DNA from 2 places in the Selenomonas oralis genome. Region 2 is predicted to be linked to the other one. Evidence: a T-box and tRNA genes for the amino acid it is inferred to sense, from the RefSeq annotation. Region 2 holds a T-box; the other holds one or more tRNA genes.
What was found. The T-box of region 2 lies ahead of ACRTGH_RS01135 (valine--tRNA ligase). A T-box ahead of a tRNA ligase gene usually reads a tRNA of that ligase, here a tRNA-Val.

Region 1: it has a tRNA-Val gene. The T-box ahead of ACRTGH_RS01135 (valine--tRNA ligase) is inferred to sense a tRNA for this amino acid. The anticodon was not compared.

Annotation. Positions count from the first base shown of each region.
Region 1 covers NZ_CP194411.1:1,316,858-1,320,268, reverse strand. The annotation lists gene ACRTGH_RS06335 (ketopantoate reductase family protein) at 1-124, shown strand, start outside; gene ACRTGH_RS06330 (glycerate kinase family protein) at 215-1,363, shown strand; tRNA gene ACRTGH_RS06325 (tRNA-Val) at 1,416-1,492, opposite strand; gene rnhA (ribonuclease HI) at 1,738-2,469, shown strand; gene ACRTGH_RS06315 (DUF805 domain-containing protein) at 2,497-3,411, opposite strand, start outside.
Region 2 covers NZ_CP194411.1:218,030-221,440, reverse strand. The annotation lists gene ACRTGH_RS01145 (hypothetical protein) at 1-1, shown strand, start outside; gene ACRTGH_RS01140 (DUF1254 domain-containing protein) at 30-1,403, shown strand; T-box leader at 1,552-1,802, shown strand; gene ACRTGH_RS01135 (valine--tRNA ligase) at 1,908-3,411, shown strand, end outside.

The DNA of each region.
Region 1 (3,411 bases), 1.1 Mb from region 2:
GGGCGGCGTTTCCGAATTCGACGGGCTGGTGAACCGCGTCGTCGCCCTCGGCGAGCGCTATCATGTGCCCGTGCCGACCTACAAGAAGATCAGCGACTGGGGCAGGGAAAACGGGGTGAAGTAAAATCGTACGGCAAAAGCGCCCGGCAGCAAAGGATGCCGGACGCTTCTGTCTGTCACCCGGAATTTCCCAACAACGAAAGGGGAAACCTCCATGAAAATCATCATCGCCATCGACTCTTTCAAGGGCAGCCTCTCCTCCATGGCTGCGGGCGAAGCTGCCGCACGCGCCGCGCGTGAAGTCTTTCCCGCAGCCGAAGTGCGGGTCTTTCCGCTCGCGGACGGCGGCGAAGGCACCGTGGATGCGCTCACGCACGGCCTCGGCGGCGAGATCGTGCGCCTCGGCGTCACCGGGCCGCTGCAAAAGCCGGTCGACAGCCGCTTCGGCCTCCTCCCCGCCACGCATACGGCTGTCATCGAGATGGCCGACGCAGCAGGCCTGCCCCTCGTTCCCGCCGCCGAACGCGACCCGCGCCGCACGACGACATACGGCCTCGGGGAGCTGATTCTCGCCGCCATGGAGCGCGGCTGCCGTGAATTCATCATCGGCATCGGCGGCAGCGCGACGAACGACTGCGGCCTCGGCATGCTCACAGCCCTGGGAGCGAAGTTCCTCAATGCAGAGGGTGCGCCGGTCGGCATCACAGGCGGCGATCTTGCCGCCGTACGCCAGATCCGGTTGGACGGCCTTCATCCGACGCTCAGAGAGTGCCGCTTCCACATCGCCTGCGATGTGACGAACCCCCTCTGCGGCCCGAACGGCTGCTCGGCCGTCTACGGCCCGCAGAAAGGCGCAACACCCGCCATCGTAGAAGAAATGGATGCGGCAATCAAAGCTTTTGCCTTGCTTGCAGAAAAAGAACGCGGCATCTCCGGCGCGGAGCTTCCGGGTGCCGGCGCGGCAGGCGGTCTCGGTTTTGCCTTCCACGCCTTCCTCGGCGGCGAGCTCAAGCCTGGCATCACCCTCGTCCTCGACGTCATGAACATCAAGGATGCGCTCAAGGGCGCCGACCTCCTCCTGACAGGAGAAGGCCGTATGGATGCACAGACCGCCATGGGCAAGGCTCCCATCGGAGTCGCCCGGCTCGCCAAAGCAGAGAGTCCCGCCCTCAAGGCCATCGCCCTCTGCGGCTGCGCCCTGCCCGACGCCGAAGCGGTGAATCAAAGCGGCATCGACGCCTACTTTCCGATCCTCCATCTGCCCATGACGGTCACGGAAGCGATGGAAGAGGAAACGGCCCTGCGCAACCTGGAGCAAACGACGAAGCAAGCGTTAAGGCTCTATCGCGCCGCGTGCGAATAAAACTAAAAAAGCAGCAAAAAGCCGCCGCGCAGTGCGCGGCGGCAAAAAACTCTGGTGCTCATGGAGGGACTCGAACCCCCGACTTCCACCATGTGAGGGTGACACTCTAACCAACTGAGTTACATGAGCATTGATATAGTTACCTTGTGTATTATACACGATTTCCCCGCACTTTTCCAGCCCCTTAGGGCGACTTTTTTCGCCTTTATGCACACTTTTTTGTGGATAAGGCTGAGAATTTTGTGGATAACTTCACGAAGGTGCTCATTATTTGCAGACTTATCCACAAAAACTGGGGATAAGCTGTGCAGAACTCATAGTCTCATTTTTACAGCGCCTATAGTCAAAAAGATGGATTGGGAAAGGACGCAATCATGCAGAAAAAATTCTACGCCGTGAGGAACGGGCGGCAGACAGGCATATTCCAGACCTGGGACGACTGCCGCGCCCAAGTCGACGGCTTCCCCGGAGCGCGCTACAAAAGCTTCCCGACGCAAGAAGCCGCGCTCCTTTGGCTCAAAGAACCGCAGCCGCTCCATGCCCTGTTTCCTGCCCCTGAGGGAAGCGTCCAAACGCTGCCCCCGGCAAATCAGGGCGGCACGCTTCGCCGAAGCAGCGGAGCCCGCCGTACAAAAGACGCCGTCGAGCCGACCGAGCCGCAGGGCGACGCCTGCCACGTCTACACGGACGGCTCCTGCCTTAGAAATCCGAACGGCCCCGGCGGCTGGGCCGTCTGCATCGTCGAGGCGAACGCAGCGATGCGGACGCTCTCAGGCGGCCATCCGTCCACGACGAACAACCGCATGGAAATGACCGCTGCCATCGAAGCCCTGCGCCATATCCCCGAAGACCGTCCCCTGCTGCTCTCGACCGACAGCCAATACCTCAAGAACGGCATTACGAAATGGATCCACAGCTGGAAAAGGCGCGGCTGGAAGAAAGCCGACGGCGCCCCCGTGCTGAACCGGGAGCTTTGGCAGGAGCTTGACGCACTCATCACCGGACGTTCCATCACCTTCCAATGGGTCAAAGGACATGCCGGCCACAAATACAATGAAATCTGCGACACGCTGGCAAAAAAAGAAGCCGCCGCCTTTCTTCGCTAAGCGGCGGCCAAGAGCCGCAGGAAGCCGCTATAACCGTTTCAGGCACGAATCGCCGTAGACATTGATGCGAACCGGCCCCTTGACGAAAATCAGAGCGGCGAAAAGAAACACCTCGTAGACCTCGACGAGAAATGCCGCGGCGAGGATTTCCAAGCCGAAGGGCTCCCGCGCCAGGAACGTGATATCGCCATGCGCGAGCGCGAGGCGGACGATGAAGGCCAATACAAGAAAAAGCGGCACGCCGACAAACCAGCCGCTCCTGCCGATATCGTGCAGACGCTGCACCATGATGCCGGTGGGCAGGAAAAATGCCAGCGCCACGGAAGCGCAGGTACCGTACAGCGCCACATTCGCCCCCAGAAACGGCGGCAGGCGCTCCGCCGTCTCCAAAACGACGAATACGAGCAGGCAGAGGAAAAAGAGCAGGAAGAGGAGACGCAGCAGAAAACGCTTGCGGTTCATCCTCCCCTTGAATTGCATCATGCTCTGGAAAAAGGGGCAGGCCAGCTCCGGCCGCTCCCCGATATGCGGACGCAAACGTCCCGCACTCTCAAAGGGGCCAGCGGCATTGCTCGAAAAATCTCCCTCGGCAAAAAACATATAGAGATGCAGCACCCCAAAAAGAGCAAGCGCCGTCCCGCCAAAAGGCCACGCACTGTGGAGAAGCACACTGTCGGAAGCAATCCCCAGAAGCGACGGCAGCTGCAGGAATGTAATCAGCCAACAAGCCTCGCCGGCAAGGGCGATGAGAAGAAACGGGCAGACGACGAGGAGAAGCCATGCCGTATCGCCGTAACCGAGATCATGCCAACGCCGCATGCCCGCACGCAGGAAAACGAGCAGCAGCGCAAGCAGGGGCACGCTGACCAAAAAGACAGCGGCAAACCCTGCCGCCAATGAAATGCTCTCCGACGGCAGGCCGCGCCCTTCCCCGAGCCAAGC
Region 2 (3,411 bases):
AAATAAAAAAGGATAGGCAGGAAAACAAAATGAAAAAGATATTTGGAATGCTTCTGTCGGTGCTCACGCTGCTGTCATGCGGACTTTTTTCCAACTGTTCTGCTGAAAAAACGCAGTCGGATGCAGAGGCTGTTTGGGAAACGGTCAGCGAGGCATACATCTATGCGTTTCCGCTGGTACTCACCGACGCAACCAAAACATTATCAACGAATACGGACGGAACCATGCCGAGTCGTGCGCCTGTCAATCAGTTCAACCATGCAAAAAAGCTGGCGGACGCGTCTTTTCGCACCGTTGTGACGCCGAACGTCGATACCGTCTATTCACAGGCATGGCTCGACGTCCGTGCAGAACCCATGATCTACGTTCTGCCGGAAACGGATCGTTTCTGTAACGTGCAGATTCTGGACGCATGGACGAACACTGCTGCCGTGCTGGACAAGGCGGGCGTATATGCGATTGCGCTTCCCAGTTGGGAGGGCGAACTGCCTGAAGGGGTGACGCGCGTGAACGTGCCTACCGCAACGGTGTGGTCGATCGCCCGTGTTGTGCTGTCCGGGGACGAGGATCTCCCCCATGTTTATGCCATTCAGGACCAAATGCAGCTTCTTCCGCTCTCTGCCTATGGGCAGGAGGGGACATATACTGCGCCGGAAGGAACGTATGCGAAGGAAAATGACTTTGTTCCGGTAAACAAGGTTCTTTCCATGACGCCGGGCGAATTTTTCAATACTGCAAACACTCTGATGCAGCTCAATCCGCCCGCTGATGCTGATGGGAAACTGCTGAAAAAACTTTCTGCCATCAACGTAGGACCCGGTATGACATTCGATGCCGCACTCTTGGGCGAGGAAGCTGCCGGGCGCTGGAGGCAGATGCTTCAAAAACTTCCTGCCACGCTTTCTGCCAACAGCGGAAAGTATGCACAGAAGCTCGGCCAGTGGAGATATTACGGCAAGCCGATCGGTGATTTTGGGACAGAATACACCTACCGCGCTATGGTGGCGCTGGTGGGATTGGGAGCCAACACGGTGGATGTAGCGATCTATCCCAAGACCGCAGTGGACGAAAAAGGCGCGGCGCTGAGCGGAGAAAAGACATATACGCTCCACTTTGCATCCTTGCCGCCCACACGGGAAGGCGGCTTCTGGTCCGTGACGGCATACGGTGAGGATGACTTTCTCATCGACAATCCAATCAAGCGCTACTGCATCAACGACCGCTCCGCGTTCGAGTTGAACGAGGATGGCACACTGGATATTGTCCTGTCGAAGAAAGCGCCGGAGAACATCGCCAACTGGTTGCCTGTTTCTGATGGGGAGTTTCATCTGTTCATGCGAATCTATGTGCCGGATATGGCTGCATTGGATACGTGGCAGCCGCCCGTCATTCGCGAAGAATAAGAAAACGGAAAAACTTGGTGATAGGGCAAGCCGCCTTTTGGGACAAAGCAGCGAAATTGGCATCTGCACAAACGGTGATACATGCTCTCTATACGTGCGCTTCATTCCATCTTGCCAAAACGTCATTCTTATGGTATCCTTTTGACGGACAAAGGCGATGAGGAAGAGGAGTACGCTGCAAGGGGCGCTTCAGAGAGGGGATGGCGGCTGAGAATCCCTGTGCCGGGCAGCGGAAGGTCGCTTCGGAGCTTTCGTGCTGAAGCTTGTATGGCGTTTTGCGTCATCGTGTGCGTAGGCGCGGGCGCGGCGGCGGCGTTATGCCTTTGAGCCGTGGGGCGGCGTTTTGCTCCTCGCGGGAAGATAGGTGGTATCACGGAAGATGGCTCTTCCGTCCTTTCGGACGGGAGGGCTTTATTTGTTTGCGGACAACGGCTTTATGGCTGTGCGCTTTGCGCCGGTTTTGAAAGACGAGTTTTTGTCTGCTTCATCCAGGAGGTCTATTTCATGGCAAATGATAATATCCCAAAGGTTTATGAGCCGCAGTCCTTTGAAAAGAAATGGTATGAGTATTGGGAGGAGAATGATCTTTTCCATGCCGAGCCGGACGAGAAGAAAGAGCCGTTTTCCATCGTGATTCCGCCGCCGAATGTGACGGGGCAGCTGCACATGGGACATGCGCTCGACAATACTCTGCAGGACATCCTGATTCGCTGGCGCCGTATGCAGGGGTACAATACGCTCTGGATGCCGGGCTGCGACCATGCAGGCATTGCGACGCAGGCGAAGGTGGAGGCGGCGCTCCGCGAAGAGGGAACGAACCGCTACGAACTCGGGCGTGAGAAGTTCACGGAGCGTGTCTGGCAGTGGAAGGAAGAGTACGGCAGCCGCATCATGTACCAGCTCCGGACGCTCGGCTCTTCGTGCGACTGGGCGCGCGAGCGCTTCACGATGGACGAGGGATGTTCGCACGCCGTGCGCGAGGTTTTCGTGAGCCTCTACGAGAAGGGCTTGATCTATCAGGGCACGCGCATCACGAACTGGTGCCCCTCGTGCAATACGGCGCTTTCGGACATCGAGGTCGAGCACGAGACGGAGGCGGGGCATCTCTGGCATCTGCGCTATGCGTTCGAGGACGGCACAGGCTATGTCGAGATCGCGACGACGCGTCCCGAGACGATGTTCGGCGATACGGGCATCGCCGTGCATCCCGATGATGTACGCTACAAGGATCTCGTCGGCAAGAATGTCATCCTGCCCATCGTCAACCGCCCCATTCCCATCTTTGCCGATGAATACGTCGATCCCGCCTTCGGTACGGGCGCGGTCAAGGTCACGCCGGCGCACGACCCGAACGACTTCGAGATGGGCCTGCGCCACGATCTGCCGCAGGTGCGCGTCATAGAGAACGACGGCACGATGTCGGAAGACCTCGGCAAGTACGCGGGACTTGACCGCTACGAGTGCCGCAAGATGCTCGTCAAGGATCTCGAAGAAACGGGCGTGCTCGTTCGCACCGAGGCGCATGAGCATGCCGTCGGTCATTGTTCGCGCTGCCATACGACGGTCGAGCCGCTCGTTTCCAAGCAGTGGTTCGTGAAGATGGAGAGCCTGGCGAAGCCTGCGATCGAGGCGGTGCAGGATGGAAGGATCAAGTTCGTGCCCGAGCGCTTCACGAAGATCTATGTGAACTGGCTCGAAAATATCCGCGACTGGTGCATCTCACGCCAGCTTTGGTGGGGGCATCGCATCCCGGCTTGGTACTGCGAGGACTGCAAGGAGACGATCGTCTCGCGCGAGGATGTCGAGGCTTGCCCCAAGTGCGGCGGACATCACATTCATCAGGACGAGGATGTGCTCGATACCTGGTTCAGCTCGGGGCTTTGGCCTTTCGAGACGATGGGCTGGCCCGAGGAGACGCCCGAGCTTCAAAAGTTCTACCCGACGAGCGTGCTCGTGACGGGTTACGACATCATCTTCTTCTGGGTTGCGCGCATGGTCATGATGGGCT